Regions from separate parts of the Agromyces sp. P2_B3 genome, predicted to be linked through region 1. Evidence: predicted binding sites of a transcription regulator. Region 1 holds the regulator's gene; the other holds the start of a gene.

Evidence for each region. The regulator LexA, encoded in region 1, represses DNA repair genes until DNA is damaged. The targets are predictions, from matches to a motif close to TCGAACANNTGTTCGA.
Region 2: a site for LexA is predicted at 1,581-1,596, ahead of uvrA (excinuclease ABC subunit UvrA). Genes of this name have one in related genera too.

What each region holds. Positions count from the first base shown of each region.
Region 1 covers NZ_JBFUDH010000014.1:33,421-49,040, reverse strand. Annotated here, with positions in the region: gene AC1DZA_RS16595 (DUF1844 domain-containing protein) at 1-20, shown strand, start outside; gene AC1DZA_RS16590 (DNA-formamidopyrimidine glycosylase family protein) at 24-800, opposite strand; gene AC1DZA_RS16585 (Lhr family ATP-dependent helicase) at 787-5,409, opposite strand; gene AC1DZA_RS16580 (pyridoxal phosphate-dependent decarboxylase family protein) at 5,456-6,820, opposite strand; gene AC1DZA_RS16575 (SseB family protein) at 6,990-7,871, opposite strand; gene priA (bifunctional 1-(5-phosphoribosyl)-5-((5-phosphoribosylamino)methylideneamino)imidazole-4-carboxamide isomerase/phosphoribosylanthranilate isomerase PriA) at 7,855-8,601, opposite strand; gene hisH (imidazole glycerol phosphate synthase subunit HisH) at 8,698-9,336, opposite strand; gene hisB (imidazoleglycerol-phosphate dehydratase HisB) at 9,333-9,947, opposite strand; gene AC1DZA_RS16555 (histidinol-phosphate transaminase) at 9,957-11,111, opposite strand; gene AC1DZA_RS16550 (LysM peptidoglycan-binding domain-containing protein) at 11,158-11,538, opposite strand; gene lexA (transcriptional repressor LexA) at 11,804-12,481, shown strand; gene AC1DZA_RS16540 (alpha/beta fold hydrolase) at 12,512-13,279, opposite strand; gene metE (5-methyltetrahydropteroyltriglutamate--homocysteine S-methyltransferase) at 13,430-15,620, opposite strand, start outside.
Region 2 covers NZ_JBFUDH010000003.1:2,758-18,377, reverse strand. Annotated here, with positions in the region: gene uvrB (excinuclease ABC subunit UvrB) at 1-1,527, shown strand, start outside; gene uvrA (excinuclease ABC subunit UvrA) at 1,652-4,543, shown strand; gene uvrC (excinuclease ABC subunit UvrC) at 4,549-6,486, shown strand; gene rapZ (RNase adapter RapZ) at 6,523-7,398, shown strand; gene whiA (DNA-binding protein WhiA) at 7,435-8,415, shown strand; gene AC1DZA_RS05690 (superoxide dismutase) at 8,614-9,240, shown strand; gene gap (type I glyceraldehyde-3-phosphate dehydrogenase) at 9,334-10,338, shown strand; gene AC1DZA_RS05680 (phosphoglycerate kinase) at 10,350-11,564, shown strand; gene tpiA (triose-phosphate isomerase) at 11,555-12,343, shown strand; gene secG (preprotein translocase subunit SecG) at 12,431-12,682, shown strand; gene AC1DZA_RS05665 (RNA polymerase-binding protein RbpA) at 12,693-13,061, shown strand; gene pgl (6-phosphogluconolactonase) at 13,142-13,912, opposite strand; gene AC1DZA_RS05655 (glucose-6-phosphate dehydrogenase assembly protein OpcA) at 13,924-14,868, opposite strand; gene zwf (glucose-6-phosphate dehydrogenase) at 14,865-15,620, opposite strand, start outside.

The DNA of each region.
Region 1 (15,620 bases):
GGACCGGCCCCGTCACCTGACGGTCACCGCTGGCAGTTCGGGCACCACCACGAGTCGCGCAGCTCGACCTCGTTGCGGCCGAGCAGGCCGTGCTCGATGCGCGTGCCGCAGCGCCGGCACGGCTGCCCGGCGCGCGAGTACACCCACAACCGTTCGCCGCGACGGTCGACACCGGTCGTCGTGCGGGAGATGCGATCGCGATTGGCTCGGATGACCCGCGACGCGAGGTCGACGAGCGGCGCCGCCTCCACCTCGCTGGCCGGCCTGGTCGGGCGGATGCCGCGGAGGAAGCAGAGCTCGTTGACGTAGACGTTCCCGAGGCCGGCGAGGTTCCGCTGATCGCCGAGCGCCACGGCGATCGGCACGTCGGGTGCCGCTTCGATGCGTCGCACGGCCTCGACGGCGTCCCAATCGGCGCCGAGCAGGTCGGGGCCGAGATAGGCGAGCCGGTCCGCTTCCTCCGCTGCCGGGAACACCTCCACCAGTCCCAGGTCGAAGCCCACGGCCACGGCCGTCGGCGTCTCGACGATCGCGCGCGCCTGCCACGCGGGCCGGCGCCACTTCTCGCCGGGACGATGCACCCGCCACTCGCCCTCCATCTTCAGGTGCGTGTGCAGCACGGCGTCGCCGATGCGCATCAGCAGGTGCTTGCCGCGACTGGCCACCGAGTGCACCGTCTCGCCCGAGAGGTCGACCGTCGCGAACGCCGGCACCCGGATGTCGGTGCGGGTGACGGGCTGCCCGGCCAGGGCGGCATCGAGCCGGCGCGCCGCCTGGTAGACGGTGTCACCCTCTGGCATCGAACCGGAGTCCCCTCGGCGTCTCGCGGAAGCCGGCGGCGCGCAGCGCCGGCTCGAGCACAGATCCGTAGACGACCTGCCCGTTGACCGTCTCGATGCGGAGCCTCGGCGAGCCGGCGCGGCTGAGCGCCTCGGCGAGCGCGGCCGCCGCCGCGGCCAGCGCGTCGGCGTCGTCGGTGAAGACGAGCGTGGTGCGACCACCCCGCTCGAGGTAGAACACGGCCTCGCCGTCGACGATCGCGACGAACGCGCCGCCCTTCCGCGCCGGGCGATGGCCACCCTCCCCCACTTCCGGCCAGTCGAGGGCGGCGCCGAACGGGTTCGCGGGGTCGGTGGCGGCGAGGGCGACGGCCTGGCCGCGCGGGGCGCTGCGAAGGCGGTCGACCGCGGAGGTCGAGGCGAACTGCGCGCCGCCCTGCCCGTCGATGAAGTAGCCGCGTCGCACGCGCCCGGTCTCCTCGAAGCCCGAGAGGGAGCGGTAGGCGAGGGCGAAGCCGCCGAGCACGCCCTCGGCGACGACGGAGCCTCGCGTCACCACCCCGTAGCGCTCGAGGAGCGTCTCGCCGAGCGCGTGCGCTCGTGGCGTGGCGGCTGAGCTCGCGAGGGGCAGCACGGCCCAGCGGCCCGCGACCTTCGGCGGGTTCGCGCGGGCCGTCGCCGTGCGGGCGGACTGCACGCTCGCGGCGAGCGAGCGTCGGGACAGCGACCCGCCCCGCAACCGGGCCCTCGGCGTGGCCGCGGCGGTCTTGTGCGCGCCGCGTCCGGCCACGAGTCCGCGAAGCGGCGCGAACGTGTCGTTGGTCACCAGGCCGCCCCAGGCGAGACGCCAGAGCGCGTCGATGACGGGTTGCTCGTCGCTCGCGCCGACGGCCTCGACCAGCTGGCGGAAGAAGTAGCCGCCTCCCCCGCCGAGCACCGCGAGGAGCTCGGTCTCGAGCGGATCGAGCGGCGCGGCCGCCGGGGCGGGGAGCGTGAGCTCGGCCGTCTCGGCGAGGTGCAGGCTGACCCAGCCGTCGTCACCGGCCAGCGATCCCTGCCCGGCCCACACCACCTCGCCCGAGGCGGTGAGCTCGTCGAGCATGGTCGGCCGGTAGTCAGCGACTCGTGCCGGCAGCACGAACGACTCCCACGCCGACGCGGGGATGCGGGCGCCCTCGAGCTGCTCGATCACGGCCGCCAGCCCGTCGACGCCCCGGAGGCGGCCGCCCACGTGCTGCCAGTCGGGCAGGAACCGCGCATACTCGCGCGGCGCGACCGGCTCGACCTCGTTGCGAAGGGCGGCAAGCGAGCGGCGGCGGATGCGGCGCAGTACCTCGCTGTCGCACCACTCGGCGCCGGCGCCGTGCGGCAGGAACTCGCCCTCGACGACCCGGCGCTCACCCGCGAGTCTCGCCAACGTCGATGTCGCGACGACGGGCCCGATGCCGAAGCGTGCCGCGACCGCGTTGGCGGTGAACGGCCCGTGGGTGCGGGCGTACCGGCTCACGAGGTCGCCGAGGGGATCGCGCACGGCCTCGCCGAACACCTCGGGCAGTCCGGGCGGGATCGGCACCCCGAGGGCGTCGCGGAGGCGGCTGAGGTCTTCGACGACCGCGAACCAGGTCGTGCCCGCGAAGCGCACCTCGGCCACTCGTCGAGCGTCCACGAGCGTCGCCAGGGCCGCCGCGGCATCCGTCTCGTCATCGGATCGCTCGGCCACCTCGGTCGCCGTCAGCGGCCCCAGCTCGCGGAGCAGGTCGGCGACACCCTCGTCGCCGCGGGCGGCGCGATCGGGGACGAGCCGCTGCAGCATCCGCTCCGTCTCTTCGACCACCTCGGGATCGAGGAGCTCGCGCAGCTCGACCGTGCCCAGCAGCTCGGCCAGCAACGCCGGGTCGAGCGAGAGCGCGGCGGCACGGCGTTCGGCGAGCGGCGCGTCGCCCTCGTACATGAAGGCGCCGACGTAGCCGAAGAGCAGGCTCGAGGCGAACGGACTCGCCGTCTCGGTGGTGACCTCGACGAACCGCACCCGGCGCGCCGCGATGCGCTCGGTGAGGCGCGTGAGGGCCGGCAGGTCGTAGACGTCCTGGAGGCACTCGCGTACCGCCTCGAGGATGATCGGGAAGTCGGGGAAGTCGCGCGCGACCTCGAGCAGCTGCGACGCGCGCTGCCGCTGCTGCCAGAGCGGCGAACGCCGGCCCGGGTTGATGCGCGGGAGGAGGAGCGCGCGTGCCGCGCACTCGCGGAAGCGTGACGCGAACAGGGCCGAGTCGCCCACCCGCTGCGTGACGAGCTCGACGAGCTCGGCCGACTCGAAGGTGAACAGCTCGGCGCCGGGTGGCTCGTCGGACGTGTCGGGCATGCGCAGCACGATGCCGTCGTCGCTCGCCACCGCGTTCGCGTCGACGCCGAAGCGCTCCTGCACGCGGGCGCCGGCGGCGAGCGCCCAGGGCGCGTGCACCCGCATGCCGTACGGCGAGTGCAGCACGATGCGCCAGTCGCCGAGCTCGTCGCGGAACCGCTCGACGACGAGGTTCGTGGCGTCGGGCACGACGCGGGTGGCCGCCTTCTGGTCGGCGATGAACGCGACGAGGTTGGATGCCGCGCGCTCGTCGAGTCCGGCGGTGCGCGCTCGTGCCACGCCCGCGTCGGGTGCCGCGTTCGCCAGTTCGGTGACGAAGCCGCCGATGGCCTCGCCGAGCTCCGCCGGACGCCCGATGCCGTCGCCCTTCCAGAACGGGAGGCGGCCGGGTTCACCGAACGCCGGCGCCACGAGCACGCGGTCGTGCGTGATCTCCTGGATGCGCCAGCTCGTCGCTCCGAGCGCGAACACGTCACCGACGCGGGACTCGTAGACCATCTCCTCGTCGAGCTCGCCGACGCGCCGGCCGGGCCCGGCCTCGCCGATCATGAACACGCCGAACATGCCTCGGTCGGGGATGGTGCCGCCGCTCGTGACCGCGAGCCGCTGCGCGCCGCGTCGCCCGACGATCGTGCCGGCGTCGCGGTCCCAGACGATGCGCGGACGCAGCTCGCCGAACCGGTCGGACGGGTATCGCCCGGCGAGCAGGTCGAGGGTGGCGTCGTACGCGGATCGCGGCAGCGTGGCGAACGGCGCGGCGCGGCGCACGAGGTCGAACCAGCCCTCGACGTCCCACTCGTCGACGGCGGCGGCCGCGATGGTCTGCTGCGCGAGCACGTCGAGCGGGTTCGTCGGCACCCGCATCGCCTCGATCGCGCCGGCGACCATGCGTTCGGCGACCACGGTGCAGTGCAGGAGGTCGGCCCGGTGCTTCGGGAAGACGACGCCCTTGGAGATCTCGCCGACCTGGTGCCCGGCACGCCCGATGCGCTGGAGCCCGCTCGCGACCGACGGGGGCGACTCCACCTGCATCACGAGGTCGACGGCGCCCATGTCGATGCCGAGCTCGAGGCTCGACGTCGCCACCACGCATCGCAGGCGGCCGGCCTTCAGGTCGGCCTCCACCAGCGCTCGCTCCTCCTTGCTGACCGAGCCGTGGTGGGATCTCGCGAGCACGGGCGCAGCCCCGCCGGTGATGCCCGACGCACCGACCGCCTGCGCCGGAGGGCGTCGCACCGGCAGCGGACCGTCGGCCACATCGGCGGGCCTGAAGCCATCGCCCGCCCCGACGGCCACCGGCTCCACAACCTCGACGGGCTCCAGATCGAGCGCCTCGACGGGCTCCAGCGCCGCCATCGCCTCCACCGGCTCGGCCTGCCGTTCGGCCCAGAGCTCGTTGAGGCGCGCGGTGAGCCGCTCGGCCAGGCGACGCGAGTTCGCGAACACGATCGTCGACCGATGGGCCAGCACCTCGTCGAGGATCGCCGCCTCGACGTGCGGCCACACCGACCCCGAGCCCGACTCCGTCGCGAGGTCGGACAGGTCGTCGACCGGCACGGTCACCCGGATGTCGAACCGCTTGCCGCTCGGCGGCGCCACGACGCTCACCGGGCGCGTGCCCGCCAGGAACCGCGCCACCTCCTCATGGGGACGCACCGTCGCCGACAGCCCGATGCGCTGCACGGGGCTCGCCGTGATCGCGTCGAGCCGCTCGAGGGAGAGCGCCAGGTGCGCGCCCCGCTTGGTGCCGGCGAGCGCGTGGATCTCGTCGACGATCACGGTCTCGACGCCGCGCAGGGTCTCGCGCGCCGCCGACGTGAGCATGAGGAACAGCGACTCGGGCGTGGTGATGAGGATCTCGGGCGGGTGCGCCACGAGCGAGCGCCGTTCGGCCGGCAGGGTGTCGCCCGAGCGCACGCCGACGCTCACCTCGGGCACCTCCAGTCCGTGCGCGGCCGCCGTGCGGGCGATGCCCACGAGCGGTGCACGCAGGTTGCGCTCGACGTCGACGCCGAGGGCCTTCAACGGCGAGAGGTAGAGGACCTTGGTGCCCGTCGTCTCGGCATCGGCTCCGGACGCATGCAGCCGGTCGATGGCCCAGAGGAACGCGGCGAGGGTCTTGCCCGACCCGGTGGGGGCCACGACGAGCGCGTGGTCGCCGCGCGCGATCGCCCCCCAGGCCTCGCGCTGCACGCTCGTGGGCGCGGTGAACGACTCGGTGAACCACGCCCGGGTCGCGGGCGAGAACGCATGCAACGCCTCGGCCATGCCTCCATTCAACCGGATGCCCCTGACGTCGGGCTTGGAACAGCCGTCACCGCTGCCCGGCGTGCACTGCGGCGAGTGCGCGTGCGACGGCGTCGACCGTGCGGCGCACCTGCGCGGCATCCGTCTGCCAGTTGCTCACCGAGAACCGCACGACCGCCCGGTCGTGCCACCTCGAGGTCATCGCGAGCACCTCCCCGTCGTCCCAGAGCCGTGCGCTGAGCGCTTCGGTCGCCGCGTCACTGGCGAGCGCGATGCAGACCTGCGTGAACACGACGTCGTTGAGCACCTCGACGCCCGGCATCGCCGCCACACCCTCGGCGATGCCGCTCGCGGCATCCGCCAACCGCTCGACGAGCGCAGCGACTCCCGACCGGCCGAGCGAGCGCAGCACCGCCCAGGTGGGCACGCCCCTTGCCCGCCGTGAGAGCTCGGGCACCTTCTCGTGCGGGTCGGCGCCGACCTCGGTCGCCTGCAGGTAGCTCGCCTGCATGCTGAGCGCGCCGTGCATCGGCCGGGCGTCGCGCACGATCGCGAGGCCGCAGTCGTAGGGCACGCTGAGCGTCTTGTGGGCGTCGGTCGACCACGAGTCGGCGGCCTCCATGCCGGCAGTGAGACGTCGCAGCCGCGGCGAGGCGGCCGCCCACAGGCCGAACGCCCCGTCGACGTGCACCCAGGCACCCGCCTCGTGCGCCGCCGCGATCGCCGGGCCGAAGTCGTCGAACGCGCCCGAGTGGATGTTGCCGGCCTGCAGGAGCACGATCGCCGGCCCGGAGCCCGCCGCGAGGGTCTCCCGCAGCGCGTCGACGCGGATGCGACCCTGCTCGTCGCTCGGCACGACCACCGGGCTCCCGAGCCCGAGGTACCTGCCGGCGAGATCGACCGTGCCATGCCGCTCCTCGCCCACGATGAACCGGATCGGCGGTCCGCCCGCCATGCCGGCGGTCTCCACATCCCAGCCGGCACTGCGCAGTACCGCGTCGCGCCCGGCCGCCAGGCACGTGAACTGCGCCATCGTCGCGCCCGTCACGAACCCGACCTGGCTCCCCTCCGGAAGTCCGAGCAGGTCGACGACCCACGCCTCCGCGAGCTCCTCCACCGCGACGGCGCCCGGGGTGATGGTGCGCAGTGCGGTGTTCTGGTCCCAGGTCGACACGAGCCAGTCGGCGGCGAGCGCCACCGGCTGCGTGCCGCCGATCACCCAGCCGAAGAAGCGCGGCGAGCCGATGGCGATCATGCCCGGCTCGGCGCCCTCCGCGAGCCGCTCGATCACCTCGGTCGCGGGCTCGCCCGACTCGGGCAGCGCACGACCGAGGCGGTCCTTGATCTCTTCGAGGCCGAGCCTCGGGGGGATCGGCCGCTCCCCGACACGCGACAGCCAGTCTCGTGCATACCGATCGGCGAGATCGAGCACTGGTCCGTAGGCTCGGTCGGCATGTGCTGGTCCGTCGGCATCGACGGGCTGCTCGTTCGGGTCGACCACGTGACACCTGCGATTCCGCGCGCGCGGGCGCGCCTCCTCGATTCTGCTCCGGCTGCGACATCCGGTCAACGAAGCGGATGCCGCGAGCGGGCCTCGGAGCTCAGACCGCCGTGACGGCGTCGGGTCCGGCCACGATCCGCACCGTCAGCGAGTCCACGAGGGTCGCGATCGCGTCGTCGGCGGCCCAGCGCGCGGCCAGCCGCTGGAGCACGGCGTCGAGCTCGGGGCGGGTCAGGCCCGCCACGAGCGTGAGGCGCACGACGAGCTCGGGACCGGCGAGGCGGGCGTCGGGATCGCCGGGCAGCAGCTCGACGCCGAGCACCGCGAGCTCCGTCGCGATCGTGCGCTCGAAGGCGTCGCGCACCTCGACCGAGTCGAACGGCGGATGCCACGGCTGCGACTGCGCCACCGCCCAGACCGCCGGCCGGCGCAGCACGAACTCGCTCGGCGAGCCGGGGTCGAGCACCACCAGGTCGGTCCCGTCGTCGGTCGCCGCGAGCGCCACCCGCACGCCGTCGGCGGGCACCGGACGCGCACCGGGATTCCATCGCGACATCGCCTCGACCGAGGCGAACACCGGCAGCACGCGGCGCCCGTCGGGCCCCTCGACCGTGACGATCGACAGCTCCTGGCTCTTGTCGACCGCGAGGCCGTGCTCGCCGACCTCGGTCCCGCCGTCGCCGAGCTGGGCGAGCAGTGGGATCAGGAGTCGCGACCGGCCGAACTCGGCGACCACGTCGCCCTGCCCGCCGTCGCCTGAGCGGAACCGGCGGATGGCGGCGGCGAGTCGTTCGGGAGCGCGGCCGTCGTCGGCGGCGTGCGCGTTCGGCTGGAACGAGCGGCCCGCCCACGGCACGCCCGCCGAGTCGGCGGCGTTCGGCCCGGAACGCGCCGGCGCGGCATCCGCACCGCCCGGCTCGTGCCCGTGCCCGTGCCCGTGCCCGTGCCCGTGCTCGTGCCCGGGGTCAGTGCCCGGCGACATCCAGCGCCTCGGGCAGCGTGAAGGCGCCCGCGTACAGCGCCTTGCCGACGATCGCGCCCTCGAGGCCGAGCGGCACGAGCTCGCGGAGCGCGGCGATGTCGTCGAGGCTCGAGATGCCGCCGGAGGCGACGACCGGGCGGTGCGTGCGATCCATGATCTGGCGGAGCAGGTCGAGGTTGGGGCCCTGCAGCGTGCCGTCCTTCGTCACGTCGGTCACCACGTAGCGGGCCGCGCCCGCCTCCTCGAGGCGGTCCATGACATGCCAGAGGTCGCCACCGTCCTGCGTCCAGCCGCGGGCCGCGAGGGTCGTGCCGCGCACGTCGAGCCCGACGGCGACGGCTTCGCCGTACTGCGCGATGACGGATGCCGCCCACTCGGGGTTCTCCAGCGCGGCGGTACCGAGGTTGATGCGCTTCGCGCCGATCTCGAGGGCGTGCTCGAGCGACTCGTCGTCGCGGATGCCGCCCGACAGCTCGACGTTCACGCCACGGACCTGGCGGATGACCTTCTTCAGGATCCCGGCGTTGGATCCCCGACCGAATGCCGCGTCGAGGTCCACGAGGTGGATCCACTCGGCGCCCTGGTCGGCCCAGTCGCTCGCGGCGTCGACGGGGTCGCCGTAGTTCGTCTCGGTTCCCGCCTCGCCCTTCGTGAGCCGCACGGCCTTGCCGCCCGCCACGTCGACCGCCGGAAGCAGCACCAGACGGGGGGTCTTGTTGAACTCGCTCATCACTGTCCTCGTATCCGTGGCTGTGAAGCGCCACAGCGGCACAGTCACAGCATCCTAGCGCCGGCGCGGCGAGGCCGTCGGCGGATGACGCCCCGCTCAGGCGAGCGAGCCGAGCCAGTTCCCGAGCAGCCGGATGCCGGCTTCGGCGGATTTCTCGGGATGGAACTGCGTCGCCGTCAAGGGGCCGTTCTCGACGGCGGCGAGGAACGGCGCGCCATGTTCGGCCCAGGTGAGCCTCGGCTTCGGGAACGGCGGCATGACGTCGAGCAGCCACGCCTGTGCGGCATACGAGTGCACGAAGTAGAAGCGCTCGTGCTCGATGCCGTCGAAGAGCACGGAGCCCTCGTCGGGGCGAACGGTGTTCCAGCCCATGTGCGGCAGCACGGGCGACGGCAGCTCGGAGACGACGCCGGGCCACTCGCCGAGCCCCTCGGAGTCCACGCCTCGCTCGACGCCGCGCTCGAAGAGCACCTGCATGCCCACGCAGATGCCGAGCACCGGGCGGCCACCGGCGAGCCGGCGGTCGATGATCTCGTCGCCGCGAACGGCGCGCAGTTGCTCCATCACGGCGGCGAAGGCGCCGACGCCGGGCACGAGGAGGCCGTCGGCCTCGAGGGCGGCGGCCCGGTCGGCGGTCACCTGCACCTCGGCGCCCGCGCGTTCGAGCGCCTTGGCGGCCGAGTGCACGTTGCCCGAGCCGTAGTCGAGCACGACGACGCGCTTCGCACCCGTCACAGCGCGCCCTTGGTCGACGGGATGCCGGTGACGAGCGGGTCGAGCGCCTTCGCCTGCCGGAACGCCCTCGCGAACGCCTTGAACTCGGCCTCGGCGATGTGGTGGGGGTCGCGACCGCCGAGCACCGTGACATGCACGGTGAGGCCGGCGTTGAACGCGATGGCCTCGAAGACGTGGCGCACCATGGAACCCGTGAAGTGACCGCCGATGAGGTGGAACTCGAAGCCCGCGGGTTCGCCCGAGTGCACGAGGAATGGGCGTCCGGAGATGTCGACCACGGCCTGCGCGAGGGCCTCGTCGAGGGGCACGAGGGCGTCGCCATATCGCGAGATGCCACGCTTGTCGCCGAGCGCCTCGCGGATGGCCTGCCCGAGCACGATGCCCACGTCTTCCACGGTGTGGTGCACGTCGATCTCGATGTCGCCGCGCGCCCGCACCGTGAGGTCGGTGAGCGAGTGCTTGGCGAATGCCGTGAGGAGGTGGTCGTAGAACGGCACCGAGGTCTCGATGTCGCTCACGCCCGTGCCGTCGAGGTTCACCGACAGGTCGATGCTGGACTCGCTCGTCTCGCGCTGCACGCGGGCGGTGCGCGGTGCGCCGGGAGTGGTCATGCCGTCATCCTATTCGGGGGCCGATGCCGGGTTCGCCGAGGAGGCCGTCGCGTGGGCCGGTGACGCTGCCGCACTCGCGGGCGAACCGGCCGGTGCGAAGTTCGCGATCGCCTCGAGGAACGCCGTCGTCTCGGCCTCGGTGCCGGCCGTCACGCGGAGGCATCCGGGGAGGCCGATCTCGCGGATGAGGATCCCCCGTTCGAGGAGCGCCTCGAACACCGCGTGCGGGTCGTCGACTCCGCCGAACAGCACGAAGTTCGCCCCGCTGCGGTAGGGGCGGAATCCGAGGCGGGCCAGCTCGGTGGCGATGCGCTCACGCTGCCCGCGGATCTCGTCGACCATCGCCAGCATCTCATCGGAGTGCGCGAGTGCGCCGAGCGCCGCGGCCTGCGTGAGCGCCGAGAGGTGGTACGGGAGGCGCACGAGGCGCAGGGCATCGACGACCGCAGGGTCGGCGGCGAGGTAGCCGACCCGCGCGCCGGCGAACGCGAAGGCCTTGCTCATGGTGCGCGAGACGAGCAGCCTCGGCCGCCCCTCGAGCAGGGTCAGGGCGCTCGGCGTGCCGGGGTCGGCGAACTCGATGTACGCCTCGTCGACCACCACGATGCCTCGCGCGGCATCGGCCACCGCCGTGATCGTGTCGAGCGACAGCGGCGTGCCGGTCGGGTTGTTCGGCGCGCAGAGCAGCACGACGTCGGGGTCGTGCTCACGGATGGCCGCGACGGCGGTCTCTGGGCTGAGCTCGAAGTCGTCGTCGCGCCCTGCGGTGATCCATTGCGTGCCGGTGCCCGATGCGAGGAGGCCGTACATCGAGTAGGTGGGTGCGAATCCGAGCACCGAGCGGCCCGGGCCCCCGAACGCCTGCAGGATGTGCTGCAGCACCTCGTTCGACCCGTTGGCCGCCCAGATGCGGTCGACGTCGAGTCCATGGCCCAGGTAGTCCGCGAGCGCACGACGCAGCGCGGTGAACTCGCGGTCGGGATACCGGTTCAGGCTGAGGATCGCCGCGGCGACCCGCGCGACGATGTCGTGCGCCACGTCCTCGGGGATCGGATGTGTGTTCTCGTTGACGTTCAGGGCGACGGGCACCGTCTTCTGCGGTGCGCCGTACGGCGTGCGGCCGCGGAGATCGTCGCGGATGGGCAGGTCGTCGAGGCTCGTCACCAGTCCATGCTAGCCACGCGGTGGCAGGCGCCACGGCCTCGTGACGTCATGGAACGACGGGAAGCGCGAGCCGCTGACCCGGCTCGACGACCGCGTCGTCGAGCCCGTTGAGTCGCATGATCTCGTCGACGAGTTCACGCGGATCTCCCTGCGGCGCGAGGGACTCGGCAAGGGCCCACAGCGAGTCGCCCTGGCCGATCGTGACGTACTCGAACGACGTCGCTGCCCGTGCGGCACCCGAATCGGCCGCCGCGCCACCGGAACCGAGGACGGCGACCAGCGCCCAGACCACCAACGGGAGCGACGCCAGCCCCGTGAAGACCGCCCTTCCCCGACGGGTCAGGCGAAGCCGGGTGGCGGCCGGGGCCTCGATCGGCTGCGGGCGCACGGAAGTGCCGAGCCGGTTCGTTACGATCACTGCACTCATCTCACACCTCCTGATGAGTCGCATCCGGCCCTCGGCCGGGAGGGCCGGATGCGAAGCTCTGTTCCGAATATATCTTCGAATGTTCGAAGCTGCAAGCATCCACTCGTCGTGCGTGGTGCCGCCGAATTGCGCGACACACTCGAACGAATGTTTGCCGCACCGACATCTGCCGGATACAGTTTCGAATGTTCGAACACAGTCGATCAGACACCACCGACATCCGGCCGCGAGGTCGCAACGAGGGGCGGAGACGTTGAGCACCGACATCGACGGAACGCGCACGGCGGGCGGCCAACGCCGCCGCAAGAGCCTGAGCGCGAAGCAGGTCGCGATCCTCGAGGTCATCCAGCGTTCCGTGTCGAGCCGTGGATATCCGCCGAGCATGCGCGAGATCGGCGATGCGGTGGGACTCTCCTCACTGTCGAGCGTGACGCACCAGCTCAACCAGCTCGAGCTCGCCGGCTACCTCCGGCGCGACCCCAACCGTCCCCGAGCCCTCGAGGTGCTCATCGAGCTGCCCGGGGCGCCAGGACGCAACGCCTCGGCGGGCGAGCCCGTGCAGGTGGGCGACGCCGCCATGGTCCCCCTGGTGGGGCGCATCGCCGCAGGCATCCCCATCACCGCCGAGCAGCAGATCGACGAGGTGTTCCCCCTCCCCCGTCAGCTCGTCGGCAAGGGCGACCTCTTCATCCTCAAGGTCGTCGGCGACTCCATGATCGATGCGGCGATCTGCGACGGCGACTGGGTCGTGGTGCGATCGCAGCGCACCGCGGAGAACGGCGAGATCGTGGCGGCCATGCTCGACGGCGAGGCGACCGTCAAGGTCTTCCGGCAGCGCGACGGCCACACGTGGCTGCTCCCCCGCAACACCGCGTTCGAGCCCATCCTCGGCGACCAGGCCGAGGTCCTCGGCAAGGTCGTCGCCGTGCTCCGCGCGGTCTGACCAGGGTTCGGCAGACCCTGCAGCTCTCGGTCAGGCGGCCGTGAGCACTCGGCGCGTCGCGGCCTTGGTGGCCGGTGCACCGAGCCCGTGCAGCCACCCGACCACGGTGTCCATGAAGCCTGCGTGGTCGTCGCGGAACACGGTGTGACCGGTTCCCCTCACGGTCGCGACGGTCATCCCCCGGCTCCGCATCTGCGCGGCGACGCGCTCGGTGATCAGGAGGCTCTTCTCGGCGAGCACGACCAGGCTGGGCGCCACCAGTCGGGCGGGCGGCACGAGCGGCCTCGTGTCGAGGAATCCGAGGATGGTCCGCTTGTCCCAGTCGCGAAGCGTCGCGACCTCGATGTCGACGTCGACCGCGCTCCAGCGGGGGTTCATGCGCACGAGTGCCGACCGCCGGGGCCGCGGGGCCATGGCGAAGAACGCCTTGAACGCCCAGCCCTTGACGCCGGTGGGGAACGAGAACGCCGGGTCGATGTAGATGGCCGCCCGGGGCGCCAGGCGGTCGGCGACGAGGCTCGCGACGAGGCCGCCGAGCGAGTGGCCCATTACCACGTCGGGCGCCCGGTCGAGCATCGGCTCGAGCGTCTCCACGACGTCGTGCGCCCAGGCCGCCGGCGAGTATCGACGCGCCCGGGGACTGCGACCGTGCCCGGCGAGGTCGACCGCGAGCACCCGATATCCGTGCGCGTGGAGCTCTGCCGTCACCCGGTGCCAGGCCCGTGAATCGGACATGATCCCGTGGATCAGCACGGCGGTCTTGGCACCATCGCCGGATTCGTGCACTGCGAGTCGCATGACGTCGACCGTACGGGTCGCACCTGTGGGCTGCCCGGGCGGCACATGGGGATCCCCCGAGTGCGACGACGCGCCGTGCGACGTCGCGCTGAACGACGACGCCGGTCGGATGCCGCGAGCTCGCGACATCCGACCGGCGTGCGTTTCGCCCTACTTCGCGAGCGCGGGCTGGGGCAGCTCGGCGCGCACGGCGCGGGTCGCCTGGATGATGTGCTCGAGCGACGCCACGGTCTCGTCGTAGCCGCGGGTCTTGAGCCCGCAGTCGGGGTTGACCCACAGCTTGGAGGCCGGGATCTCCGCGACCGCCCGCTCGAGGAGCGACTGCACCTCGGCGGCGCTCGGCACGCGCGGCGAGTGGATGTCGTAGACGCCCGGGCCGATGCCGTGGTCGAAGCCGCTCGTCGACAGGTCGTCGACGACTTCCATGCGGCTGCGGGCGGCCTCGATCGAGGTCACGTCCGCGTCGAGGTTGCGGATCGCGTCGATGACCACGCCGAACTCCGAGTAGCAGAGGTGCGTGTGCACCTGCGTCGCCGCAGCGGCGCCGCCCGTCGCGAGCCGGAACGAGCCGACCGACCAGTCGAGGTAGGCGGGCTGGTCGGCGAGCTTCAGCGGGAGCAGTTCGCGCAGCGCCGGCTCGTCGACCTGGATGACCCGGATGCCGGCCTGCTCGAGGTCGCCGATCTCGTCGCGCAGCGCGAGCGCCACCTGGCGCGCGGTGTCGCCGAGCGGCTGGTCGTCGCGCACGAACGACCACGCGAGGATCGTCACCGGACCGGTGAGCATGCCCTTGACCGGCTTCTCGGTGAGCGACTGGGCGTACGTCGACCACTCCACCGTCATCGGCGCCGGACGGGAGACGTCGCCCCAGAGGATCGACGGCCGCGTACAGCGCGATCCGTAGGACTGCACCCAACCGTGCTGCGTGACCGCGAACCCGTCGAGGAGCTCGGCGAAGTACTGCACCATGTCGTTGCGCTCGGGCTCGCCGTGCACGAGCACGTCGAGGCCGAGGTCCTCCTGCAGGCGGATGACGCGTTCGATCTCCTCGCGCATGAGCCCGCGGTACTCGGCATCCGTCAACTCGCCCTTCAGCAGGCGTGCGCGCGCACGACGGATGTCGGCCGTCTGCGGGAACGATCCGATGGTCGTGGTGGGCAGCTCGGGCAGGTCGAGCGACTCCTGGGCGGCGACCCGCTCGTCGTACTCGTCACGGGCGAAGTCGCGATCGGCGAGGCCGGCCAGTCGTGCACGCACCGAGGGCACGCGCACCCCGGGCGCACCGGCACGGTCGGCGAGGGCCGCGGATGCCGCGTCGAGCTCGCTCGCGATGGCGTCGCGTCCCTCGGCGAGCCCCCGTGCCAACGTCGCGACCTGGGCGACCTTCTGGTCGGCGAACGCGAGCCAGCTCACGAGGCGCGGGTCGAGCTTGGACTCGTCCTCGACGTCGTGCGGCACGTGCAGCAGCGAGGTGGAGGTCGAGACGGCCACGTCGCCCGAGAAGGAGCGGAGCGCGTCGGCCCGCTCGAACGCGTGCGCGAGGTCGCCCCGCCAGATGTTGTGGCCGTCGACCACGCCCGCGACGAGGGTCTTCGACGCCAGCGACTCCTCGGTCGCCGGGTCGAGCTGCTCGGGCGCGGTGCCGCGCACGAGGTCGAGCGAGATGGCCTCGACGGGCGCGGCCGCCAGCGCGGGAAGCGCGTCGCCGAGCGCGCCGTAGGGCGCAGCCACGAAGATCGACGGGCGCTGCTCGGTGGAGCCCAGCGCGTCGTAGGCCTGGCCGATCGCCTCGAGGACCCGGTCGCGCGACTCGTCGATGCTCTCGCTGACGAGCGCCGGCTCGTCGAGCTGCACCCACGCGGCACCGGCCGCCTGCAGCTCGGCGAGGAGCGCCGCGTACACGGGCACCAGGTCGGCGAGGCGGTCGATCGGCCGGAAGCCCTCGGGGGCGCCATCGGCGGCCTTCGCGAGGAGGAGGAAGGTCACGGGTCCGACGATGACCGGGCGGGTGAGGAACCCGGCGGCCTTGGCCTCGGCGAACTCCGCGAGGATCCGGTCGGCGTGCAGGGAGAACGCGGTGTCGGGCCCGATCTCGGGAACGAGGTAGTGGTAGTTCGAATCGAACCACTTCGTCATCTCGAGCGGCGCGTCCTCGCCCTCGCCGCGGGCGATGGTGAAGTACCCGGCGAGGTCGACGCGGCCCGACTCGTCCTGCAGCCGGCGGAAGCGCTCGGGCACGGCGCCCACCGCGATCGCGGCGTCGAGCACCTGGTCGTAGTAGGAGAACGACTCGGGGATGGACGAGTCGTCACGGCCCAGGCCGAGGGCTGCGAGGCGCTCG
Region 2 (15,620 bases), on a different contig from region 1:
TTCGTCTCGATGCAGTACCAGCGCAACGACGTCGACTTCTCGCGCGGCAACTTCCGCGTGCGCGGCGACACCATCGAGATCATCCCGATCTACGAGGAGCTCGCGATCCGCATCGAGATGTTCGGCGACGAGATCGAGGCGCTCTACCACCTGCATCCGCTCACCGGCCAGGTCGTCGAGAAGCTCGATGCCGTGCCCGTGTTCCCCGGGTCGCACTACGTCGCGAGCACCGACGTCATGCAGCGCGCGATCGGCACGATCCGCCTCGAGCTCGAGGAGCGGCTGGCCGAGCTCGAGCGCGAAGGCAAGCTGCTCGAGGCGCAGCGGCTCCGCATGCGCACCACGTTCGACCTCGAGATGATGGAGCAGATCGGGTTCTGCTCCGGCATCGAGAACTACTCCCGCCACATCGACGGCCGAGCACCCGGTGAGGCGCCGCACTGCCTCCTCGATTACTTCGCCGACGACTTCCTCGTCGTGATCGATGAATCCCACGCCACCGTCCCGCAGATCGGCGCGATGTTCGAGGGCGACTCGTCGCGCAAGCGCACGCTGGTCGAGCACGGCTTCCGGCTGCCCAGCGCCCTCGACAACCGCCCGCTGAAGTGGGACGAGTTCAAGGCGCGGGTCGGCCAGACCGTGTACCTGTCGGCGACGCCCGGCCGCTACGAGATGGGCATCGCCGACGGCGTGGTGGAGCAGATCATCCGGCCGACCGGCTTGGTCGATCCGCAGATCGTGGTGAAGCCGTCGAAGGGGCAGATCGACGATCTCCTCGAGGAGATCCGGCTCCGCGCCGAGCGAGACGAGCGCGTGCTCGTCACGACGCTCACGAAGCGCATGGCCGAGGAGCTCACCGACTTCCTCACCGAGGCCGGCGTGCGAGTGCGGTACCTGCACTCCGACGTCGACACGCTGCGTCGCGTCGAGCTCCTCACCGAGCTGCGCGCCGGCGTCTACGACGTGCTGGTGGGCATCAACCTGCTCCGCGAGGGCCTCGACCTGCCCGAGGTGTCGCTCGTCGCCATCCTCGACGCCGACAAAGAGGGGTTCCTCCGGTCGTCGACCTCGCTCATCCAGACGATCGGCCGTGCGGCGCGCAATGTCTCGGGCGAGGTGCACATGTACGCCGACGTGCTGACCGACTCGATGGCTGCGGCCATCGACGAGACCACGCGTCGCCGCGACCGACAGCTCGAGTACAACAGGGCGAACGGCATCGACCCGCAGCCGTTGCGAAAGCGCATCGCCGACATCACCGAGGTGCTGGCGCGCGAAGAGGCCGACACGGCCGCGCTGCTTGCGGGCCGCGACGCCCGCAAGAAGTCGCCGGTGCCCAACCTGCGGCGGGAGGGCATCGCCGCCGAAGGGGCCAACGATCTCGAGGAGCTCATCCGCGACCTCAACGAGCAGATGCTCGAAGCAGCCGGCGAGTTGAAGTTCGAGCTGGCAGCACGGCTTCGCGACGAGGTGTCCGAGCTCAAGCGGGAGCTGCGGCAGATGGAGAAGGCGGGCCACCTCGGCTGAAGCGAGCAAACACGAGCACCTGCCGCTTCGTTCGCCTCGGTGTGGGACCCGAATCGAACGTATGTTCGCTGAGAGCACGATCAACGCGGGACTCCGTGTCAGTGGGTCTCCCTAGACTCGTAGGGTGCCAGTTTCACGTCTCGATGCCCATTCGCAGCTGAGTGTCCGCGGTGCCCGCGTGCACAACCTGCACAACGTCGACGTCGAGATCCCGCGTGATGCGATGGTCGTCTTCACGGGTCTCTCGGGCTCCGGCAAGTCGTCCCTGGCGTTCGACACGATCTTCGCCGAGGGCCAGCGCCGCTACGTCGAGTCGCTCTCCGCGTACGCGCGGCAGTTCCTCGGCCAGGTCGACCGGCCCGACGTCGACTTCATCGAGGGCCTGAGCCCCGCCGTGTCGATCGATCAGAAGTCGACCAACCGCAACCCGCGCTCGACCGTCGGCACGATCACCGAGATCTACGACTACATGCGCCTGCTCTGGGCGCGCATCGGCGTGCCGCACTGTCCCGTCTGCGGCGAGCCCATCCAGCGGCAGACCGTGCAGCAGATCGCCGACCAGCTGATGGAGCTGCCCGAGGGCACCCGCTACCAGATCCTGAGCCCGGTGGTCTCGAAGAAGAAGGGGGAGTTCGTCGACCTCTTCCGCGAACTCGCCGCCGGCGGATACTCGCGCGCCGTGGTCGACGGCGAGGTCATCCGCCTCGATGAGCCGCCCGTGCTCAAGAAGCAGGTCAAGCACGACATCTCCGTCGTGATCGACCGGCTGGTCGCCGGTCCCGACGTCCTCGGCCGGCTCACCGACTCGCTCGAGACGGCACTGCGACTCACCGATGGCCTGGTGCAGGTGAACTACGTCGACGAGACCGGGCCCGCCGCGTGGGCGACCTTCTCCGAGAAGCTGTCGTGCCCCAACCAGCACCCCATCCAGCTCACCGAGATCGAGCCGCGCACGTTCTCGTTCAACGCGCCGTTCGGCGCATGCCCCGAGTGCTCCGGCCTCGGCACCAGGATGTCGGTCGACGAGGAGCTGCTGCTCGGCGACCCGTCGCTGAGCATCGCCGAGGGCGTCATCCTGCCGTGGACCTCGCAGGGGAAGAGCCTCTACAACTACTACGAGAAGCTCCTCGACGGCCTGGCCCGCGATCTCGGCTTCTCGCTCCGCACCCCGTGGGAGGAGTTGGCCGACGACGCGCGCCAGGCGGTGCTGCGCGGAGACAACTTCGAGGTCAAGGTGCGTTGGCGCAACCGGTACGGCCGTGAGATGAGCTACTCGTCGGGCTTCGAGGGGGTCGTTCCCTACATCGAGCGGCAGTATCTCCAGGCCGAGACCGACGTGCAGCGCGCGCGCTGGTCCGAGTACCTCCGCGAGGTTCCGTGCCCAGTCTGCGATGGCAAGCGGCTGAAGCCCGAGGTGCTGTCGGTGCTCGTCCACGAACACAGCATCGCCGACGTGGGCCTGCTGAGCCTCACCGAGGCCAGGTCGTTCATGGATCGCCTCGAGCTCACCGATCGCGAGCAGGCGATCGCCGCGCAGGTCCTGCGCGAGATCAAGCTCCGACTCGACTTCCTCATCCGGGTCGGACTCAGCTACCTCGACCTGGCCCGCGCCGCCGCGACGCTGTCGGGCGGCGAGGCCCAGCGCATCCGGCTTGCCACCCAGATCGGCTCCGGCCTCACCGGCGTGCTCTACGTGCTCGACGAGCCGAGTATCGGCCTGCACCAGCGCGACAACCGCCGACTCATCGACACCTTGGTCGCACTCCGCGACCTCGGGAACACCCTGATCGTGGTGGAGCACGACGAGGACACGATCCGCACCGCGGACTGGATCGTCGACATCGGCCCGGGCGCCGGCGTGAACGGCGGCACGGTGGTGCACTCGGGCAGCTACGCCGACCTCCTGAAGAACACGCGGTCGCTCACCGGCGACTACCTGTCCGGGCGCAAGGAGATCGCCATTCCCGCCCGTCGCCGACCGATCGACCCGGCACGCATGATCGGCGTACAGGGCGCGGAGGCCAACAACCTGCGCGGCGTCGACGTCGAGTTCCCGCTGGGCACCTTCACCGCGGTCACCGGCGTCAGCGGCTCGGGCAAGTCGTCGCTCGTCAACGACATCCTCTACCGGGTGCTCGCCAACCGGCTCAACGGGGCACGCAAGGTGCCGGGCAAGCATCGGCGAGTGACGGGCATCGACCAGCTCGACAAGGTCGTGCACGTCGACCAGGCACCGATCGGGCGCACGCCGCGCTCGAACCCGGCGACCTACACCGGTGTGTTCGACCGCATCCGCACCCTGTTCTCCGAGACCACCGAGGCGAAGGCGCGCGGGTACCTGCCGGGGCGCTTCAGCTTCAACGTCAAGGGCGGCCGCTGCGAGGCCTGCTCGGGCGACGGCACCATCAAGATCGAGATGAACTTCCTGCCCGACGTGTACGTCGCGTGCGAGGTCTGCGGCGGCCAGCGGTACAACCGCGAGACGCTGCAGGTGCACTACAAGGGCAAGAACATCGCCGAGGTGCTCCAGATGCCGATCAGCGAGGCCGCGGAGTTCTTCGAGCCCATCTCGGCGATCCACCGCTACCTCAAGACGCTCGTCGACGTCGGCCTCGGCTACGTCCAGCTCGGCCAGAGCGCCACCACCCTCTCGGGCGGCGAGGCGCAACGCGTGAAGCTCGCGACCGAGCTCCAGCGCCGATCGAACGGGCGCAGCGTCTACGTGCTCGACGAGCCCACCACGGGCCTGCACTTCGAAGACGTGCGCAAGCTCCTCAAGGTGCTCGGCAAGCTCGTCGACAAGGGTAATACGGTGATCGTCATCGAGCACAGCCTCGACGTCATCAAGTCCGCCGACTGGATCATCGACCTCGGCCCCGAGGGCGGATCCGGAGGCGGGCAGGTCGTGGCGACCGGAACGCCCGAGCAGGTCGCCCGGGTTGCGACGAGCCACACCGGCTACTTCCTCCGTGAGATCTTCGACGCGGCATCCGTGCACGCCGAGGTCGCCAGCTGACGAGGATGACCGACACCGTCCCGTATCGGCCGAAGGCGGGGGAGATCCCCACCGACCCGGGGGTCTATCGATTCCTCGACGCCGACCGCCGCGTGCTCTACGTCGGCAAGGCGAAGAACCTTCGCGCCCGGCTCTCGAACTACTTCGCTCCGCTGCGCACCCTTCACGAGCGCACCCGGCGCATGGTCACGACGGCGGCGTCCGTGGAGTGGACCGTCGTGCAGAGCGACGTGGAGGCGCTGCAGCTCGAGATCACGTGGATCAACCAGCTCCACCCGCCGTTCAACGTGCGGTTCAAGGACGACAAGTCCTACCCGTACCTCGTCGTGACGCTCGGGGACGAGGCGCCGCGCGCCATGATCTCCCGACGGCGCGGGATCCCCGGTGCCCGGTACTTCGGCCCCTATCCGAAGGTCTGGGCGGTCAACGAGACACTCGACCTGCTCATGAAGCTGTTCCCGATCCGCACCTGCAAGGACAGCGACTACCGACGGGCGATGGCGAGCGGCAAGCCGTGCTTCGCCGGGCAGATCGGCAAGTGCTTCGGACCGTGCTCGGGCAAGGTGACCATCGAGGAGCACCGGGCCAACGTCGACCGATTCGTCGCCTTCATGCAGAATCAGGACCGAAGGATCCTCGCCGACCTGACGCGACGGATGCAGGCGGCCGCCGCCGTGCAGGACTACGAGACCGCCGCGCGCCGCCGCGACGAACTGCAGGCCGCCACGGCCTTCTTCGAGAAGAGCGCCGTGGTGCTCGGCGAGAAGGTCGACCTCGACGTCTTCGGCATCGACCACGACGAGCTCGCGGCCGCCGTGCACCTGTTCATCGTCAGGTCGGGGCGGGTGCGCGGCGTGCGCTCGTGGACCGTCGACAAGGAGCTCGACGTGCCGTTGGGCGAGCTCGTCGACTCGGTGCTGCAGAACGCCTACGGCGAGGACCTGACGCCGCCCGCCGAGGTGGTGGTTCCCGAACTGCCCGACGATGCACCGGCGGTCGAGGACTGGCTCGCCGGCCTCGCAGGCCGGAAGGTGCGGCTGCGTGCCGCCCAGCGCGGCGACAAGGCGGCGCTGCTCGACACCGCGACCCAGAACGCGCGACAGGCGCTCATGCTCTACAAGACCCGGCGAAGCGCGGACTTCACCACGCGCTCGCGTGCACTGGAGGACATCCAGGAGGCGCTCGGCATGGCGGATGCGCCGCTGCGCATCGAGTGCTTCGACGTGTCCCATCTCAGTGGCACCAACATCGTCGCCTCGATGGTCGTCTTCGAGGACGGGCTTCCTCGGAAGGACGAGTACCGTCGGTTCACGATCCCGAACTCAACCGATGACACCGATTCGATCCATCAGGTGCTGACGCGCCGGCTCGCCTACCTCGCGAGGCCCGACGCCGGCACGGCCGCCGGCACGGCCGATGGCGCGGGCGCCACCGACGGCGGCACCGATGCGGAGACGGATGCCGCGGCATCCGAGCGGCGCAAGAAGTTCGCCTACCGGCCGAACCTGCTCGTGGTCGACGGCGGCGAGCCGCAGGTCGCGGCCGCCGCGCGGGCGCTCGAGGAGTCGGGTGTCGAGGGTATCTACCTCTGCGGCATCGCCAAGCGACTCGAGGAGATCTGGACTCCCGACGCGGATTTCCCGGTGATCCTGCCGCGCAACAGCGATGCGCTGTTCCTGTTCCAGCGGGTGCGCGACGAGGCCCACCGGTTCGCGATCACCCACCAGCGTCAGCGCCGCAAGCGCGACATCGGCACCGTGCTCTCCGACATCCCGGGCCTCGGACCCACGCGCGTGAAGGAGTTGCTGAAGCACTTCGGCTCCGTCACGCGGCTCCGCGGGGCGGGCGAAGCCGACATCGCCGAGGTCAAGGGCATCGGCCCCGCGCTCGCGACGACCATCCACGCGCACCTGCACGCCGACGGCGTGTCGGCGCCCCGCTAGGCTGGAGTGTCGACGCGCGGAAGGGGGCCCGAGACGATGGCAGCCGAAGCCGAGCATCAGGAGATGCTCATCGTCACCGGGATGTCCGGCGCCGGGCGCTCCACGGTCGGCAACGCGCTCGAGGACCTCGGGTGGTACGTGGTCGACAACCTGCCGCCGCAGATGCTCCGCCCCCTCGTCGAGCTCGTCGAACGCGCCGGAGCCTCGCTGCCGCGGATCGCCGCCGTCGTCGACGTGCGCGGTCGCGACTTCTTCTCGGAACTGCAGGACATCATCCAGGCCCTGCGCACGGGCGTCAACGTGCGCGTCGTGTTCCTCGACGCGACCGACGCAGTGCTCGTCCGCCGCTTCGAGTCGGTGCGTCGCCCGCATCCGCTGCAGGGCAACGGCACGCTGCTCGACGGCATCGGCGCCGAGCGCACCCGCCTGGCCGAGTTGCGCGAGTCGAGCGACATCGTCGTCGACACCTCCGACCTGAACATCCACCAGCTGGCGACCCTCATCACCGAGACGTTCGCCGAGGCCGGCCGTGCCGGGCTTCGGGTCACCCTCCTCAGCTTCGGGTTCAAGTACGGGCTTCCCACCGATGCCGACCTCGTCGCCGACGCCCGCTTCCTGCCCAACCCGTTCTGGATCCCCGAGCTCCGGCACCTGAGCGGCGAGGACGCCGCGGTCGCCGAGTACGTGCTCGACCAGCCGGGGGCGAGGGAGTTCATCGACGCCTATGCGACGGCGCTCGAGCCGGTGATGGCCGGCTACCAGCGTGAGAACAAGCGACACGCGACCATCGCGATCGGATGCACCGGCGGCAAGCACCGCTCGGTCGCGCTGGTCCGCGAGCTCGCCGAGCGACTCGGGCAGTTCCCGGGCGTGGCGGTCAGCGTGAAGCACCGCGATCGCGGCCGTGAATGACCCGGCCGCGCGACATGAAGAAGGAAAGGACCTGACGTGGCACTGACCGCCGATGTGAAAGAGGAATTGGCGCGGGTCGAGGTGCCGAAGACCACCGTGCGGGCCGCCGAACTGGCTTCCGTGCTGCGCTTCGCCGGTGGGCTGCACATCATCTCCGGACGCATCGCCATCGAGGCCGAGCTCGACTCGCCGACGATCGCCCGCCGGGTGACGCGCGACCTGGGCGAGCTCTACGGCGTTCGCCCCGACGTGTCGGTCATCTCGCCGTCGGGCATCCGCCGGTCGAACCAGTACCTCGTGCGGGTGCTCGACGGCGGCGAGACCCTCGCCCGCCAGACCGGCCTCCTCGACGCACGCCGCCGCCCCGTGCGCGGGCTTCCGAACAAGCTCACGACCGGGTCGCGCGACGACGTCGCTGCGGTCTGGCGCGGCGCGTTCCTCGCGCACGGCAGCCTGACCGACCCCGGCCGCTCGGCCGCCCTGGAGATCACCTGCCCGGGCAACGAGACGGCGATGGCCCTCGTGGGAGCCGCCGGACGACTCGGCATCTCGGCGAAGGCCCGCGAGGTGCGCGGCGTGCACCGCGTCGTGATCCGCGACGGCGAGGCCATCAGCTCGATGCTCGCACTCATGGGCGCCACCGACACCGTGCGCAACTGGGAGGAGCTGCGCCAGCGTCGCGAGGTCCGTGCCACCGCGAACCGGCTGGTCAACTTCGACGACGCCAACCTCCGCCGGTCGGCGCAGGCCGCCGTGGCCGCTTGCGCGCGAGTCGAGCGGGCGATGGAGCTGCTCGGCGACGACATCCCCGACCACCTGAAGTACGCCGGAGAGCTCCGCCTCGCGCACCGTGAGGCGAGCCTGGACGAGCTCGGCCACCACGCCGACCCGCCCATGACGAAGGACGCGGTGGCCGGCCGTATCCGGCGTCTCCTCGCCATGGCCGACAAGCGTGCGGCCGACCTCGGCGTGCCCGGCACCGAGGCGAGCCTGCCCTCCGACCTCGACGACGTCTGAGCCGCTGCCGAGCCCGTCTCGACGACGAGCAGCACGTTGCAGACGACGAGCGGATGCCGCGGCATCCGCTCGTCGTCATGCGCCGTCGCAGTCGGTCAACCCCGGTCGGCCTCCGACGGGCCGGGCATAGACTCGGTGGTGCGGCCGCGGAACACCGGGCAGGAGCCCGGCACGCCCGGCATCTGACAAGGAGAAGCAATGGCTGACTACACCCTCCCCGATCTCCCGTACGACTACTCGGCGCTGGAACCGTCGATCAGCGGCACGATCATGGAGCTCCACCACTCGAAGCACCACCAGGCGTACGTGACCGGCGCGAACACCGCCCTCGCGCAGCTCGCAGAGGCGCGCGACTCGGGCAACCTCGCCAACGTCAACAAGCTGGAGAAGGACCTCGCGTTCAACCTGGGCGGCCACGTCAACCACTCCGTGTTCTGGACGAACCTCTCACCCGACGGCGGCGACAAGCCCACCGGCGACCTCGCCTCGGCGATCGACGAGCACTTCGGGTCCTTCGACAAGTTCCAGGCCCACTTCACCGCCACCGCGCTCGGCGTGCAGGGCTCCGGCTGGGCCGTCCTCGCCTGGGACTCGATCGGCCAGCGCCTGATCATCGTGCAGTTCTTCGACCAGCAGGCGAACCTCCCGGCGGGCATCGTGCCGCTGCTCATGCTCGACGTCTGGGAGCACGCGTACTACCTCGACTACAAGAACGTGCGGGCCGATTACGTCAAGGCGTTCTGGAACATCGCGAACTGGGAGAACGTCCAGCAGCGCTTCACCACCGCACGCGAGAAGACCTCAGGGCTGCTGCTACTGTCGTAGCGGATGGTGTCCCCGGACCCGTCCGGGGACACCGCCGTCCGATCCGTTCACCTTGGAATCGCGCATTCGCGCACGTCAATTCAGGAGACATCCGTGTCCGTAAAGATCGGCATCAACGGCTTCGGCCGCATCGGCCGCAACTACTTCCGTGCCGCCCTCGCCCAGGGCGCCGACCTCGAGATCGTCGCCGTGAACGACCTCACCGACAACAAGACGCTCGCCCACCTGCTGAAGTACGACTCGATCACCGGCCGCCTCGACGCGACCGTCGACTACGACGACGACAACATCATCGTCAACGGCAAGGCGATCAAGGCGTTCGCCGAGCGCGACCCCGCGAACCTGCCCTGGGGCGAGCTCGGCGTCGACATCGTCATCGAGTCGACCGGCTTCTTCACCAAGGCCGCCGACGCGCGCAAGCACATCGCCGCCGGAGCCAAGAAGGTGCTCATCTCGGCGCCCGCGACCGACGAGGACGCGACCTTCGTCATGGGCGTGAACGAGGACGAGTACGACCCCGCCTCGCACCACATCATCTCGAACGCGTCGTGCACGACGAACTGCCTCGCGCCGCTCGCGAAGGTGTTCAACGACGCGTTCGGCATCGAGCGCGGCCTCATGACCACGGTGCACGCCTACACGGCCGACCAGAACCTCCAGGACGGCCCGCACAAGGACCTCCGTCGCGCGCGCGCCGCCGCGATCAACATCGTCCCCACCTCGACCGGTGCGGCGAAGGCGATCGGCCTCGTGCTGCCCGAGCTCGTAGGCAAGCTCGACGGGTTCGCCCTCCGGGTGCCGGTGCCCACCGGCTCGATCACCGACCTCACCGTCACGGCATCTCGTCCGGTCACGGTCGACGAGGTCAAGGCGGCCTACAAGGCGGCCGCCGAGGGCCCGATGAAGGGCATCCTCAAGTACACGGAGGACGAGATCGTCTCGAGCGACATCGTCTCCGACCCGCACTCCTCGATCTTCGACGCCGGGCTGCTGCGCGTCCTCGGCGACCAGGTGAAGCTCTCGAGCTGGTACGACAACGAGTGGGGCTACTCCAACCGGCTCGTCGACCTGACCGAGTACGTCGCCGAACGCCTCTGAATCGAGCATCCGTGACCCTGCGAACGATCGACAGCCTCGGTCCGCTCGCCGGCAAGCGCGTCGTCGTCCGTTGTGACCTCAACGTCCCCCTCCAGGGATCGGTCATCACGGACGACGGCCGCGTGCGGGCGTCGGTCCCCACCCTCGAGGCCCTCACGGGCCAGGGAGCCCGCGTGATCGTGGTCTCCCACCTCGGCCGGCCCGACGGCTCGCCCGACCCGAAGTACAGCCTCGCCCCCGTCGCCGCACGGCTCGATGAGCTGATCGACGCGCCCGTCGCGTTCGCGACCGACACGGTCGGTGCGGATGCCGCGGCGAAGGTCGAGGCGCTCGGCGATGGCGAGATCCTCGTGCTCGAGAACCTGCGGTTCAACGCGGGGGAGACCTCGAAGAACGAGGCTGAGCGCACCGCGTTCGCGGGCGAGCTGGCCGGCTTCGCCGATGCGGTCGTCTCCGACGGCTTCGGCGTCGTGCACCGCAAGCAGGCGAGCGTCTACGAGCTCGAGGAGCTGCGGCCGAGCGCCGCCGGGCTCCTGATCGCGTCGGAGCTCGACGTGCTCGACCGGCTCACCGAGTCGCCCGAGCGCCCCTACGCCGTGGTGCTCGGCGGGTCGAAGGTCTCCGACAAGCTGGGCGTGATCGCGCACCTGCTGCCGCGTGTCGACACGCTCCTCATCGGCGGCGGCATGCTGTTCACCTTCCTCGCCGCCCAGGGGCACAAGGTCGGATCGAGCCTCCTCGAAGCCGACCAGATCGAGACGGTCAAGGGCTACCTCGCCGAGGCGGAGGAGCGCGGCGTGTCGATCGTGCTGCCCACCGACGTGGTCGTCGCGGCATCCTTCTCGGCCGACGCCGACAATGTGGTGACCTCGGCCGACGCGATCGAGGAGACACCGTTCGGCGCATCCGGACTCGGCCTCGACATCGGCCCCGCAACGGCCGCGGCGTTCGCCGAGCGGATCCGCGCATCGAAGACGGTGTTCTGGAACGGCCCGATGGGCGTGTTCGAGTTGGCGCCCTTCGCAGCCGGCACCAAGGCGGTGGCCGACGCACTCACCGAGGTCGACGGCCTCAGCGTCGTCGGCGGCGGCGACTCGGCGGCGGCGGTGCGGCAGCTCGGGTTCGCCGACGACCAGTTCGGTCACATCTCGACGGGCGGTGGCGCGAGCCTCGAGTTCCTCGAGGGCAAGAAGCTCCCCGGACTGGAGGTCCTCGGATGGCAGTGAAGCGCACCCCGTTCATCGCGGGAAACTGGAAGATGAATCTCGACCACCTGCAGGCGATCGCGTTCGTGCAGAAGCTCGCGTGGGCGCTGGCCGACGCGAAGCACGACTTCGCCGACGCGGAGGTCGCCGTGTTCCCGCCGTTCACCGATCTCCGTTCGGTGCAGACGCTCGTGTCGGCGGACTCGCTGCCGCTGGCCTACGGCGCGCAGGACGTGTCGGCACACGACTCGGGCGCGTACACCGGCGAGGTCTCGGGTGCGTTCCTGGCTCAGCTCGACTGCAGCTACGTGATCATCGGACACTCCGAGCGTCGCACGCTGCACCACGAGACCGACGCCGACGTGAACGCCAAGGTGCTCGCCGCCCACCGCCACGGGCTCGTGCCAGTGGTGTGCGTCGGCGAGACGGCTGAGGACCTCGAGGCGCACGGTCCGAGTGCCGTGCCGGTGGCGCAGCTTCGCACCGCGCTCGAAGGAGTCGACGGGTCCAAGGGGCTGGTCGTCGCGTACGAGCCCGTCTGGGCGATCGGGTCGGGGCAGGCTGCGACGCCCGCGCAGGCGGAACAGGTGTGTTCCGCGCTTCGTGCGCTCATCGCCGAACTGCTCGGCGACGACGTGGCCTCGGCCACGCGCATCCTCTACGGCGGATCGGTGAAGGCGTCGAACATCGCGTCCTTCCTTCGGGAGCCCAACGTGGACGGTGCGCTCGTCGGCGGCGCGAGCCTCGACATCGACGAGTTCTCGAGCATCGTCCGGTTCAAGAAGCACGTCGGCGCCTAGGCGCTTCGCGCCACGGGCGGAGCCGCGGGTGCGGCTATACTCGATTGTCGGCACTGACACCCTGCGTCGTGCCCGGAAAGGTTCACCGTGGAGATTCTCCAGGTCGTCCTGCAGGTGCTGCTCGGTCTCACGAGCCTCCTGCTGACGCTGCTCATCCTGCTGCACAAGGGCCGTGGCGGCGGTCTGTCCGACATGTTCGGCGGCGGCGTCACGTCCAGCCTCGGCGCGTCCGGTGTGGCCGAGCGCAACCTCAACCGGATCACGGTGATCCTGGCGCTCATCTGGATCACGTGCATCGTGGTGCTGGGTCTCATCACCAAGTTCGACGCCGGAATCTGACGGGAACGCCATGGCATCAGGAAACAGCGCCATCCGGGGCTCGCGCGTCGGCGCGGGACCGATGGGCGAACAGGACCGCGGATTCCACGCCGACCGGGTGGCCGTGAGCTACTGGGACGCGCAGGGCAACGAGACCGTGCGGTACTTCGCGGCGAGCCTCCCCGAGGAGGAGATCCCCGAGATCATCGACAGCCCGTCGACCGGTCTTCCCGCCGGCCGCGACAAGGAGAACCCGCCCTTGGTCTCCAAGCTCGAGCCGTACAAGACGCACCTCGCCTACGTGAAGGAGCGGCGCACCGACGAGGAAGCCGCCGCGCTCCTCGAGGAGGCGCTGACGCAGCTCCGCGCCCGTCGCGGGCAGTCGGCTCCCCAGGACTGACGCACCGAACCGCATCGCAGACGACGAACGGGGCCAGCCGGAAGGCTGGCCCCGTTCGCGTCTGCTCGGGTGCGAGCGACTCAGTAGTCCCGTGCGATGAGCGACTCGGGCACTTCGGCCGCGGCATCCGCGTCGACGAAGAAGACCGTGCGTCGCCGACCCTTGATGCCGGCGACCGGCACCTCGTCACGGCTCGCGCCGGCGAGGGCGAGGCCGAGCGCGGAGGCCTTGTCGGCCCCGGCGAGCACCAGCCAGATGCGTTGCGACGAGTTGATCACCGGGCGCGTGAGGCTGAGCCGCTCGGGCGGCGGCTTGGGGGAGTTGCGCACCGGGATGACGGTGCGATCCGTCACCTGGATGCCGGACCGGTGCGGGAAGAGCGAGGCGATGTGCCCGTCGGGCCCCACGCCGAGGAAGGTGATGTCGAAGATCGGGTGATCGAGCCCGTCGACGCCGTGCTGCGAGAGCTCCGCCGCGTAGGCCTCGGCGGCCTCGTCGAGGCTCATGCCCGAATCGGATGCCGGGAACGGGTGCACGTTCTCCGACGGCACGTCGAGGTCGCCGAGGAGGGCGACGCGCGCCTGCTCGTCGTTCCGCTCGCCGTCACCGCCGGGCACCCACCGCTCGTCGCCCCACCAGAAGTGCACCCTCGACCAGTCGATCGAGGTGCTCGCCGGCGATGCGGCGACGGCTTCCAGGACGGCCGAACCCATCGAGCCACCGGTCAGCACCACGTGGGCGACCGCCTGGGCGTCGAGGATGTCGAGCATCTTCGTGATGAACCGCGCCGACACGGAACTCGCCAATGACGCCTTGTCGGGATGGACGAGCACCCGCCGTTCATTCGTCATGCATGGGCTCCTCACGCCTCGGGATCGCCGAGCAGCGACAGGCCACTCGTGATCACTTCACCGTACAACTCATCGGGATCGAGGCGACGGAGTTCGTCGGCGAGGCAGTCGCGCAGGTTGCGGCGCGGCAGCGGCACGTCGTGCACGGGCTGGCCGGGCTGGCGCAGCGTCGCGATTCCGGGGATGTCGCGGACCAGTTCGACCTCGCCGCTCTCCCGTTCGAGGTGCACGCCGTGGATGCCGTGCGAACCGGCGTCGACGGGCGTGAGCTCGTACGTCGTCGGCGCGTCGAGCTGCAGGCGCAGCCACGCCGCCAGGAGGGTCGTGGACGGGGAGTCGATCGCCCCGGTCACGCGCACGCTCGTGATCTGCTCGTACGGCGGCTGGTCGAGCACCGCGGCGAGTTGGGCGCGCCACAGGGTGAGGCGCGTCCACGCGAAGTCGGCGTCGCCCGGGGTGTAACTGGACGCGAGCCGCGCCAGCGCACCCTGCGGGTCGGGCTGCGTCGAGGCATCCGTGATGCGTCGGTGGGCGATGCGCCCGAGCGCCGCCTCACCGGGCACCTCGGGTGCCGCCCCGGGCCACCAGGTGACGACCGGAGCATCGGGCAGGAGAAGGGCCATGACGAGGCTCTCCTCGTCGCGGGCCGCATCGCCGCAGGCGCGGAGCACGATGACCTCGCTCGCGCCGGCGTCGCCGCCCACTCGGATCTCGGCGTCGAGGCGTGCCGCCGTGTCGGGCAGCTCGTGCGGATCGCTCGAGACCACGATGACCCGCATGGGGTGCTCGCGCGAGGCGTCATTCGCCGCCTCGATCGCCTCCTCCTCGCTGCCGGGCGCGGTGGCGATGACGAGGGTGAGCACACGGCCCAAGGCGACGACGCCGCCCTCCTCGCGGATCTTCACCAGGGTCTTGGAGACCTGGCTGGTCGTCGTGTCGGGAAGTTCGACGATCATGGGCGCCTCCAGCTACGTCCGTCGCGGTGCAGGAGCTCGTCTGCCGAGCTCGGACCCCAGGTTCCGGGGCGGTACTGCTCGGGCTGACCCTGCGTCGCCCAGAACTCCTCGATGGGGTCGAGGATCTTCCAGGAGAGCTCGACCTCCTCCTGGCGGGGGAACAGCGGCGGGTCGCCCAGCAGCACATCGAGGATGAGCCGCTCGTAGGCCTCGGGGCTCGCCTCGGTGAAGGCGTGTCCGTAGCCGAAGTCCATCGTGACGTCGCGCACCTGCATGCCCGCACCCGGCACCTTGGAGCCGAAGCGGATGGTGACGCCCTCGTCGGGCTGCACGCGGATGACGAGGGCGTTCTGTCCGAGCTGCGAGGTCTGGCTGTCGGCGAAGACCTGCTGGGGTGCACGCTTGAAGACCACGGCGATCTCGGTCACGCGCCGTCCGAGGCGCTTCCCGGCACGCAGGTAGAACGGCACCCCGGCCCACCGGCGGGTGCCGATCAGCAGCTTCATCGCCGCATACGTCTCGGTCGTCGACTCGGGGTTCATGCCGTCCTCGTCGAGGAATCCGACGACCTTCTCGCCGCCCTGCCATCCGCCCGAGTACTGGCCGCGCGCCGTTCCCGTGGCCAGGTCGTCGGGCAGGCGCACCGCGGACAGGATCTTCTCCTTCTCGGCACGCAGGTCTGCGGCGTCGAACGAGATCGGCTCCTCCATGGCGGTGAGGGCGAGCAGCTGCAGCAGGTGGTTCTGGATGAC